3 regions of the Lacrimispora struthionigena genome follow, and region 1 is predicted to be linked to each of the others. Evidence: predicted binding sites of a transcription regulator. Region 1 holds the regulator's gene; each other region holds the start of a gene.
The links. The regulator HrcA, encoded in region 1, represses chaperone genes, less so after heat shock. The targets are predictions, from matches to a motif close to TGTTAGCACTCNNNNNNNNNGAGTGCTAACA.
Positions count from the first base shown of each region.

Region 2: a site for HrcA is predicted at 1,721-1,751, ahead of ACOAOT_RS15240 (co-chaperone GroES). Genes of this name have one in related genera too.
Region 3: a site for HrcA is predicted at 1,957-1,987, ahead of ACOAOT_RS24435 (Hsp20/alpha crystallin family protein). Genes of this name have one in related genera too.

Region 1 covers NZ_JBMBWP010000002.1:1,506,657-1,509,940, reverse strand. The annotation lists gene ACOAOT_RS16190 (3D domain-containing protein) at 1-15, opposite strand, end outside; gene ACOAOT_RS16185 (3D domain-containing protein) at 245-811, opposite strand; gene hrcA (heat-inducible transcriptional repressor HrcA) at 1,077-2,126, shown strand; gene grpE (nucleotide exchange factor GrpE) at 2,144-2,785, shown strand; gene dnaK (molecular chaperone DnaK) at 2,838-3,284, shown strand, end outside.
Region 2 covers NZ_JBMBWP010000002.1:1,312,883-1,316,166, forward strand. The annotation lists gene groL (chaperonin GroEL) at 1-1,238, opposite strand, end outside; gene ACOAOT_RS15240 (co-chaperone GroES) at 1,336-1,626, opposite strand; gene ACOAOT_RS15245 (hypothetical protein) at 1,893-2,447, shown strand; gene bioB (biotin synthase BioB) at 2,535-3,284, opposite strand, start outside.
Region 3 covers NZ_JBMBWP010000002.1:3,268,545-3,271,828, forward strand. The annotation lists gene ACOAOT_RS24425 (glutamine synthetase III family protein) at 1-277, shown strand, start outside; gene ACOAOT_RS24430 (M42 family metallopeptidase) at 408-1,436, shown strand; gene ACOAOT_RS24435 (Hsp20/alpha crystallin family protein) at 1,471-1,893, opposite strand; gene ACOAOT_RS24440 (glycosyltransferase family A protein) at 2,116-2,898, shown strand; gene rfbF (glucose-1-phosphate cytidylyltransferase) at 2,921-3,284, shown strand, end outside.

The DNA of each region.
Region 1 (3,284 bases):
CTTTGTTTTATTCATGTAATAATTACTTCCTTTCTTTTTTACAAAAAGTACATACAAATTAATACAATATAAATATATGTAACAGATTTGTAATAAATGAGGTACAAGTAATTATTTTACACTTTTTTCCATATTTGTCAAGTTTTTATATCTTTCTGTAGATGGCAGCAGGATTTTCTGCACAAAAAAAGCTGCCGGAAAGGGAGAAATCCGCTTTCCGGCAACGCATATGGACAATGATTTATTATCTTTCAATTACAGCAAATATCTCTTTTGACTGTCTTCCAAAAGCGAGAGCTTCTCCCCGGCTTCCGAAATAGATATCTACTTTGTTTCCTCTGATACCGCTTCCGGTATCTTCCACCGTATAGACAACGCCATCAATCATGACCTTTGATCCAAGTGGCAGTACAGTAAGATCTGCAGATAATGTGTGCAGCGGTTGTGGTATGGTTCCGGAGTAAGTCTTCTGCTGTCTTCCTGAGCTGCTGGGGCAGTAGGCTGTTGCAGAGAATATTCCCAGAGATGCTCCTCTTTCAAAAACCGGACCTGTGGGTGCTTTTTCTTCTGGCAGTTCTTTCTTTTCTATGCCCGGTCCTACCTGATCGCTCATCGTAGCGTCACTTGCAGTAGCAACCGTTTCGGTACTGTTCTTTTTCATTTGCTTATCCGTATCTACACTCCCTGACTGTTGGCTTGCTGTACTCTGGCTATCAGCCGTCTGGGCAGCCATTGCAGTAGTGGATAACAGCAGAATACAAAGGAGTGTCAGAAATCCGGTGATTCGGAATCGTCTTGAAAAACTAATCATGATTTACCTCGCAATCGTGTTGTTATGGTGTATCAATTACCATTATATTACAAAAGTGTTAAATGTCAAGAAAAAAATGTCATAGGCTTTGTAATATTTGATAGAAAATTGAGATAAAATGTACATGCAGGTCACAAAAACTTCATTTAAAAATTTTCAGGAATGTATTGACAAATGTAGAAAAAAAGAATATATTATGAAAAGAAGATGTTAGCACTCCTAAACGTCGAGTGCTAACAAATACCTCTGAAAGGAGCGTGGCAGTTTGGATGATAAGGATCAACTGGATGGACGGAAGATCATTATATTAAAAGCGATTATTAAAACTTATCTGGAAACAGGTGAGCCGGTAGGATCCCGTACAATTTCAAAGTATACGGACTTGAATTTAAGCTCCGCCACCATCCGGAATGAGATGTCTGATCTGGAAGAGATGGGTTATATTATGCAACCCCATACTTCTGCAGGAAGAATTCCTTCCGATAAGGGATACCGCTTCTATGTGAACACCATTCTTCAGGAAAAGGAAGATGAGTTTACAGAGATTAAAGAATTAATGATAAAGCGTGTGGACCGGGTAGAATCCATGTTAAAGCAGGTAGCAAAGCTGCTTGCCCAGAATACCAACTATGCAGCCATGATCAGTGCGCCCCAGTACCATCATAACAAGTTAAAGTTTATCCAGCTGTCCAAGGTAGATGAGGGAAAACTGCTTGTGGTAATCGTGGTGGAAGGCAATATCATAAAGAACACCATAATCCCCATTCGTTCAGAACTGAGCGACGAAGGGATATTGAATCTTAACATTCTTTTAAATAATGCTTTAAACGGGCTTTCTATAGAAGAGATCAATTTAGAAGTGATCAGCAGGTTAAAGGTCCAGGCAGGTCCCCACAGTGAAGTGGTGGACCGGGTTTTATCGGAGGTGGCAGCAGCCATCAGAGCCGATGATGAGGATCTTCAGATTTATACCAGCGGAGCAACCAATATTTTTAAATATCCGGAATTAAGCGACGGAGAAAAAGCGAGTCAGTTAATCGGTGCGCTGGAACAAAAGGAACTACTTCAGGAACTGGTAGATGATGTAAACAGTTCAGAAAGCAGCTCCGGAATCCAGGTGTACATCGGAGATGAAGCACCTGTACAGACGATGAAGGACTGCAGTATCGTTACCGCCAATTATGAACTTGGGGAAGGCTTAAGAGGTACCATCGGAATCATTGGCCCCAAGCGAATGGATTATGAAAAGGTACTCAATACGCTGAGGAATTTAATGACCCAGCTGGATACCATTTTGAAAAAAGATGAAAGGTAAAGGGTAGAATATTGAGCATGGAAGATGTTAAAACAGACGAGAATCTGGCAGAAGAGACGACAAATCAGGAAGATGCCGTTTCCTCTGAAAAAGAGATAGACGTTACTTGCGACGGTAAGGAAGAATGTTCACAGGAACAGGAAGAGACAGCAGAGTCGGAAGGCGATGCAAAAGAGGAGCCGGAAAAGAAAGGCTTTTTCGGTAAGAAGAAAGAGAAAAAAGATCCGAAAGATGAGAAGATTGAGGAGCTTACAGACCGTCTTCAAAGATCCATGGCTGAATTTGATAATTTTAGAAAGCGGACTGAAAAAGAAAAATCTGCCATGTTTGAAATAGGCGCTAAGGACATCATAGAGAGAATTCTCCCCGTAGTTGATAATTTTGAGCGGGGGCTGGCAGCGATTCCCGAAGCGGATAAGGAATCACCTTTCGCTGACGGTATGGAAAAGATCTATAAGCAGCTGATGAAAACTCTGGATGAAGCAGGGGTTAAGCCAATCGAAGCGGTTGGAATGCCATTTGACCCCAATTACCACAATGCGGTTATGCATGTGGAGGATGATTCTCTTGGAGAGAATGTAGTTTCCCAGGAACTTCAAAAAGGTTACACCTATCGGGATACCGTGGTAAGACACTCCATGGTTCAGGTAGCTAATTAATTATAAATCAGAAACTCTCACAATTTTGTTTAATAAATAGGAGGAAAAAACTATGGGTAAGATCATTGGAATTGACTTAGGAACAACAAACAGCTGTGTAGCCGTTATGGAAGGCGGTAAGCCAGTTGTAATCCCAAACAGCGAAGGCGTTAGAACAACACCGTCAGTTGTAGCATTTACAAAGAATGGAGAAAGACTGGTTGGTGAACCTGCAAAACGTCAGGCAGTAACCAATGCAGACCGTACTATTTCTTCCATCAAGAGACATATGGGTACCGATTATAAAGTTACCATTGATGGAAAGAACTACAGCCCTCAGGAAATTTCTGCAATGATTCTTCAGAAATTAAAAGCAGATGCAGAGGCTTATTTAGGAGAAAAAGTTACAGAAGCAGTTATTACCGTACCGGCTTATTTTAATGATGCACAGCGCCAGGCAACCAAGGATGCAGGAAAAATTGCAGGTCTTGATGTAAAACGTATTATCAACGAGCCGACA
Region 2 (3,284 bases), 190 kb from region 1:
CCGCCTGCGATTACGCCTTCCTCAACAGCTGCTCTGGCTGCAGATAAAGCATCTTCCATACGAAGCTTTGCTTCCTTCATCTCTGTCTCTGTTGCAGCACCAACACGGATTACTGCTACGCCGCCAGATAATTTTGCAAGTCTTTCCTGTAATTTTTCTTTATCAAATTCAGAAGTTGTTTCTTCGATCTGGCTCTTAATCTGACCAATTCTTGCATCAATGGCAGCTTTGTCACCATATCCGTCAACAACAACGGTATTCTCTTTCTGGATCTTCACTGATTTTGCACGGCCTAACATATCAAGAGTTGCGCTCTTTAATTCGTAACCCAGTTCTTCTGAAATAACTGTACCGCCTGTTAATACTGCGATATCCTGTAACATCTCTTTTCTTCTGTCGCCATAGCCTGGAGCCTTCACACCAACTACATTAAAGGTTCCTCTTAATTTATTAACAATCAGAGTTGTTAATGCTTCGCCTTCAATATCCTCTGCAATGATAAGAAGTCTTGCGCCGGACTGAACAACCTGCTCTAATAAAGGAAGAATCTCCTGAATGCTGGTAATCTTCTTGTCAGTAATAAGAATATATGGATCGTCAAGATTAGCTTCCATCTTCTCCATATCGGTGCACATGTAAGCGGAAATGTATCCTCTGTCGAACTGCATACCTTCTACAAGGTCCAGCTCTGTCTTCATGGTCTTGGATTCTTCAATGGTGATAACGCCGTTATTGGAAACCTTCTCCATAGCGTCAGCTACCATCTCGCCAACTTCATCATCTGCTGCAGAAATAGCTGCAACTCTTGCGATGGAGGCTTTTCCTTTGATCGGCTCGCTCATCTTTGCAATAGCATCAATGGCTGCCTGGGTAGCTTTTCTCATACCTTTTCTTAAAACGATTGGGTTGGCACCAGCTGCCAGGTTCTTCATACCTTCATTAATCATAGCCTGAGCCAGTACAGTTGCTGTTGTGGTACCGTCACCGGCAACATCATTGGTTTTGGTAGCAACTTCCTTTACAAGCTGTGCGCCCATGTTCTCAAATGCATCTTCCAGCTCAATCTCTTTTGCAATGGTAACACCATCGTTGGTGATTAACGGTGCTCCAAATGATTTATCAAGTACAACGTTTCTTCCTTTCGGACCTAAGGTTACACGAACGGTGTCTGCTAACTGATTCACTCCTGATTCAAGTGCTTTTCTGGCTTCTACGCCATATTTAATCTGCTTTGCCATGATTCATTCCTCCAGTTTAAAGTTTAATTTGTGATCTTATATAAGGAAATCACACCTTTTTATCAAAATCTGCTGTTACCTGCCGGTACTGCGTTTATTATTCAATTACTGCCAGAATATCGCTCTGTTTTACAATTACATACTTCTCGTCGTCTTCTCCGGTTTCGATCTCTGTTCCTGAGTATTTGGAGAAGATTACTTTATCGCCTGTTTTCACCTGCATGGAAACTTCCTTACCATCTACAAGACCGCCAGGTCCTACTGCGATGACTTCCGCCTGCTGTGGCTTTTCTTTTGCCTGACCCGGCAGAACAATACCGGACTTTGTTGTCTCCTCTGCAACCAATGGTTTTAACACAACTTTGTCAAATAATGGTACTAATTTCATTGCAATTCCTCCTCATAACCTTCTTATTATTTCTTTCTGATTGGCCTTTAGAAAGAAGTTATATTTTATTCACATAATATGTTATATCACTCATTATTAGCACTGTCAATAGTTGAGTGCTAACTTTATATTTTTTTTACAAATTTACCATATTTAAACGGATTGAGCCGTTACTTACATAGTTTATAGAAATTTTCTTATTATATACCTTTATTTTTTTCCGGGTAAGTATTACAATAGGTAAGAGAATGAAAGGAGTGTTTAAAATGGCAAAAAGAGGTAATGGTTTTGGGAAATTCGTGGCACTTGCCACTATCGCCGGTGCTGTTGCCGCCGGCATCTCTTATTTTACAAAATACAAATCCTTCCATAAGGAGCTGGAAGAAAACTTCCATGATTTTGAAGATGACGGGAATGATGACATTTCCAAAATTGACAGTACGATGAACCGCAACTATGTTTCCCTTCATGCAAACAAGGATGAGCTGAAGACAGCAGCCTCCGATATGGCAGATGCAGCAAAAGACGCAGCGAATGCGGCGAAAAACATGATGAAGGATGCGGCTACCATCGTCAGTGATACAGCGAAGGAAGCAGCTTCTGCAGTGGCTGACACAGCCAGGGATATGTTTGATTCTGCAATGGAAAAGGAAGATATGGAAGAGGATGATATGGATATTACTGAAGACGGCGGTCTTGACTATTCCGCTTCTGAATCCGGACAACCTGCTGCAGATGAGGCACCAGAAGATAACACAGATTCCAAAGCTTTAGAATCTTCAGATGATACCACCACCATTGTGGAAGAAGAATTACAATAAATATTCTGCAAAATGCAGGAAAGAGGAGCAGATCCCGGAAGATACGTTTCGGAATCAGCTCCTTTATTTGTATTTCTTACATAAACGTCAAGACTCAATACAATATTCAAACCCGGCTTCTTCAATCATTTTTATGGTGCTGTCAATGCTTTCTCCGCCTGCAGTAAGATACCCGGAAGCAAATACAGAATCAACCGCATGAAACATCCATTTTTCTTTTCCTTTTAAATAAAGTTCCCTTCCTGCTGCACACCGGATATCTGATTGGGGATTTAAAAGTCTGGCAAGACAAAGTATTTTCAAGCAGTATTCAGAGGTTAGAATGGCTGTACTCTGATGTTCCAGCGCCGTACCTTTTATGGGTATGAGAAAATTAATGGGGACTGCTTTTGGACTTAAATCCCGAATCTCAAACAGCATGTCCACCACATCTTCCGGCTTCTCTCCCAATCCCACGATTCCCCCGCAGCAAAGTTCAAATCCCATCTCTTTCAGCATCTGAATATTGGCAACCCGCTGCTCATAGGTGTGGGTTGTGCAGATATGGGGATAATAGTTTCTGCCTGTATTTAAATTATGATTGATTCTGTCCACACCGGCTTCTTTTAAGATCATCGCCTGCTCTTTTGTAAGAAATCCGATGGAACAGCAGACCGGAGTATCGCTTTCTTTCTTCAGTTTCTGAATCTCACTGGCAAATGCCTCAATCTCCTGATCCGAAAAACGGATACCGCTTAATCCGATGCAGTGTCTTGCCAGCTTCTTTTCTTTAATCAGATAACCGTCTTGTAAAAGCTTCTCACTGGTGATCAGTTCATAGGTAGCAATGTCCGTTTT
Region 3 (3,284 bases), 1.8 Mb from region 1:
GTCAGCATGTCCGTCTGCTGATACCAGTGTACAGGAAGAACTTCTCACCGAAGTGAGCGCATATCTTTCTGATATGAAGGTAGCACTTTCCGCTCTCATTGATACTACTGACAAATGTGCGGCAATTGGAGAAAACAAAGAACAGGCAGCTGCTTACCACAGTGAAGTAGTACCTGCAATGGCAGCTCTTCGTGAGCCGGCAGATAAGCTGGAGATGATTGTAGATAAGGATTTATGGCCACTTCCAAGCTACGGCGATCTGATTTTTGAAGTATAATAAAAAGTGATGACTGGCTGGAAAGCATACCGGTACGCCCGGATGGCTTTCCAGCCTTTTTCGTATTTCACTGGATTTCCGTTATAAGATCTGCTAAAATAGAAAAAAACCAGAAAAGAAGGCTAATATGATGGAAACAATGACATATGTAACAACCATATTGGAAAAAATCGTGAATATTCCAAGTCCCAGCGGATACACCAAAGAAGTGTTAAAGGCAGTGGAGAAGGAAGCTGCAGGGTTTGGATATGCTTGCTGTTATAATAAAAAAGGCGGACTGATTATTGAAGTTCCAGGTGAAGAAAAGGAAGTTCTTGGTTTATCCGCTCATGTTGATACGCTGGGCGCCATGGTGCGTTCCATTACCTCAAAAGGGATGCTCATTATGGTTCCAGTCGGCGGTTATATGATGGAGTCCATAGAGGGAATGTACTGCAAAGTTCATACCAGAACCGGAAAGACTTATACCGGTACAATCCTTACCAAAGAGCCTTCTGTTCATACTTATGACGACGCCAGAACTTTGGAAAGAAAGCCAAAGAACATGGAAGTACGGTTAGATGAGATGGTTGACAGTGAGGAAGATGTGAGAAAGCTGGAGATATCACAAGGTGATTATATCAGTTTTGATCCCATGTTTTCCTATACAGAAAGCGGCTATATCAAATCCCGCCATTTAGATGACAAGGCTTCAGTCGCAGTTCTTTTAGGAGTTTTAAAAGACATCAGTGAATCTGGGAGAAAGCCGAAAAAGACGTTAAAAATTGCAATCAGCAATTATGAAGAGGTGGGATTTGGCGCAAGCTGGATACCGGAAGACATTGAAGAGTTTATTGCAGTGGATATGGGGGCTCTTGGAGATGATTTATCAGGGGACGAACGAAAGGTATCGATCTGTGCTCTGGACTCATCCGGACCTTATGATTATGAGATGACCAACCGTCTCATTTCCCTGGCAAAGGAGAAAAAGATTGATTATGCTGTGGATGTATTCCCACATTACGGTTCTGACGCCGGCGCAGCCATCCGTGGGGGACATAACATCAGGGCTGCACTGATTGGACAGGGCGTACATGCTTCCCATGGAACAGAGCGGACCCATGTAAAAGGAATGGAACAGACATTAAAGCTGATTGAGGCTTATATAGAACTGATATAAAAAAAGGAGGTCCTGTGGGTAGGACCTCCTTTTTTCAGCCTTCTATGGAGATGTAATTGTTCTGTTCTATCTCAGTTTTCTTATTCTTTGGAACGGACAGCTTCAGAATTCCATTTTCAAATTTAGCACGTATATCTTCCTCTTTTACAGCATTGCCTACATAGAAACTACGGCTCATGCTACCAGAATAGCGTTCCCGGCGGATATAACGGCCCTCTTTGTCTTTTTCTTCTTTATTCTCTCCTTTTGATGCAGTTATGGTTAAATAGCCGTCTGTGAGCCGGGCTTTAATATCCTCCTTTTGAAATCCTGGAAGATCGATATCCAGTTCATAGCCGTCATCAACTTCCTTTACATCAGTTTTCATACCTTCTTTTGTGCCGAAAAAGGAACGGTCAAAGGGGAAATCCATCCAGTTACTCAATAAACTCTCACCAAAAATGCTAGGCATCATCATAGGTCATATCTCCTTTCCAATGATTAAATGATTTATTTGTTATATATGTAATATAACACGCATTGTTAGCACTGTCAACGGGTGAGTGCTAATTTAATAAAAAATTTATTTTTTGCTGTTATACCCCCAATTTCTTTCAAAATAATGAATATGGTAGTATGTTTTATTGTTTTTATGATATAATCATAGCCAGACAAAAACAAACGTATTTTGAGGTAAAGAATGAAACCACATACATTTGCAATCTGTGCATATAAGGATTCGCCTTATCTGGAATCCTGTATCCGATCGATTAAAACCCAAAGTGTGGAATCCGATGTGATTTTGTGTACTTCCACGCCAAGTACCTATATAAGAGGTCTGGCTGATCAGTACGGGATTCCCCTTTTTATCAGACACGAGAAAAGCAGTATCCGGGATGACTGGAATTTTGCCTATTACATGGCAGATGCCACATTTGTGACCATTGCCCACCAGGATGATCTGTATCAGAAAGACTATGTAAAAAATCTGCTGAATTGTTATGAACGATATCCGGACATGACTTTATTTACCGGCGGTTATGTTGTTGTAAAGAAGGACAAGCTGGCAGCATTTGAGCCGGTTGAATTTATCAAGCGGATTTTACGTCTGCCTTTAAGGCTGCGCTTCCTTAGTCATCTGTCCTGGGTTAAAAAAAGTGTCCTGCTTTTTGGAAATTCCATATGCTGTCCTGCATGTGCATATAATAAGGAACAATTGGGGGAACCACTCTTTACCTCCCCCTATCATTTTGCCCTGGACTGGGATACGCTTTACGAGCTGTCTAAGCGGCCAGGACGTTTTATCTGTGTGGAGAAACCCATTCTTTATTATCGGGTCCATGACGAAGCAGCGACAAAGGCAGCCATAGAGGATAACAGCCGTATAAAAGAAGAGACAGAGATGTTTAAAAAGATGTGGCCGGGACCAGTTGTAAAAGTGCTGATGCATTTTTACCGGAAGGCTTACCATGAATATGAATAAGAAAATGTCAGGAGGAAGCAGGATGAAGGTTGTATTATTAGCAGGGGGTCTTGGAACGAGAATCAGCGAGGAGAGTCATTTAAAACCAAAGCCAATGATTGAAATCGGTGAAAAGCCCATTTTATGGCATATTATGAAATATTATTCCCAGTTTGGATTCCATGATTTTGTGATCTGTCTGGGATACAAGCAGTATGTAGTGAAAGAATTTTTTGCGGATTATTTTCTTCATACCTCCGATGTGACGTTTGACCTTGCCAACAACAGCATGGAGGTACATAATAATTATTCCGAACCGTGGAAGGTAACCCTTGTGGACACGGGACTCAATACCATGACTGGCGGAAGAGTCAAACGGATACAGCCCTTTATAGGAGAGGAGCCGT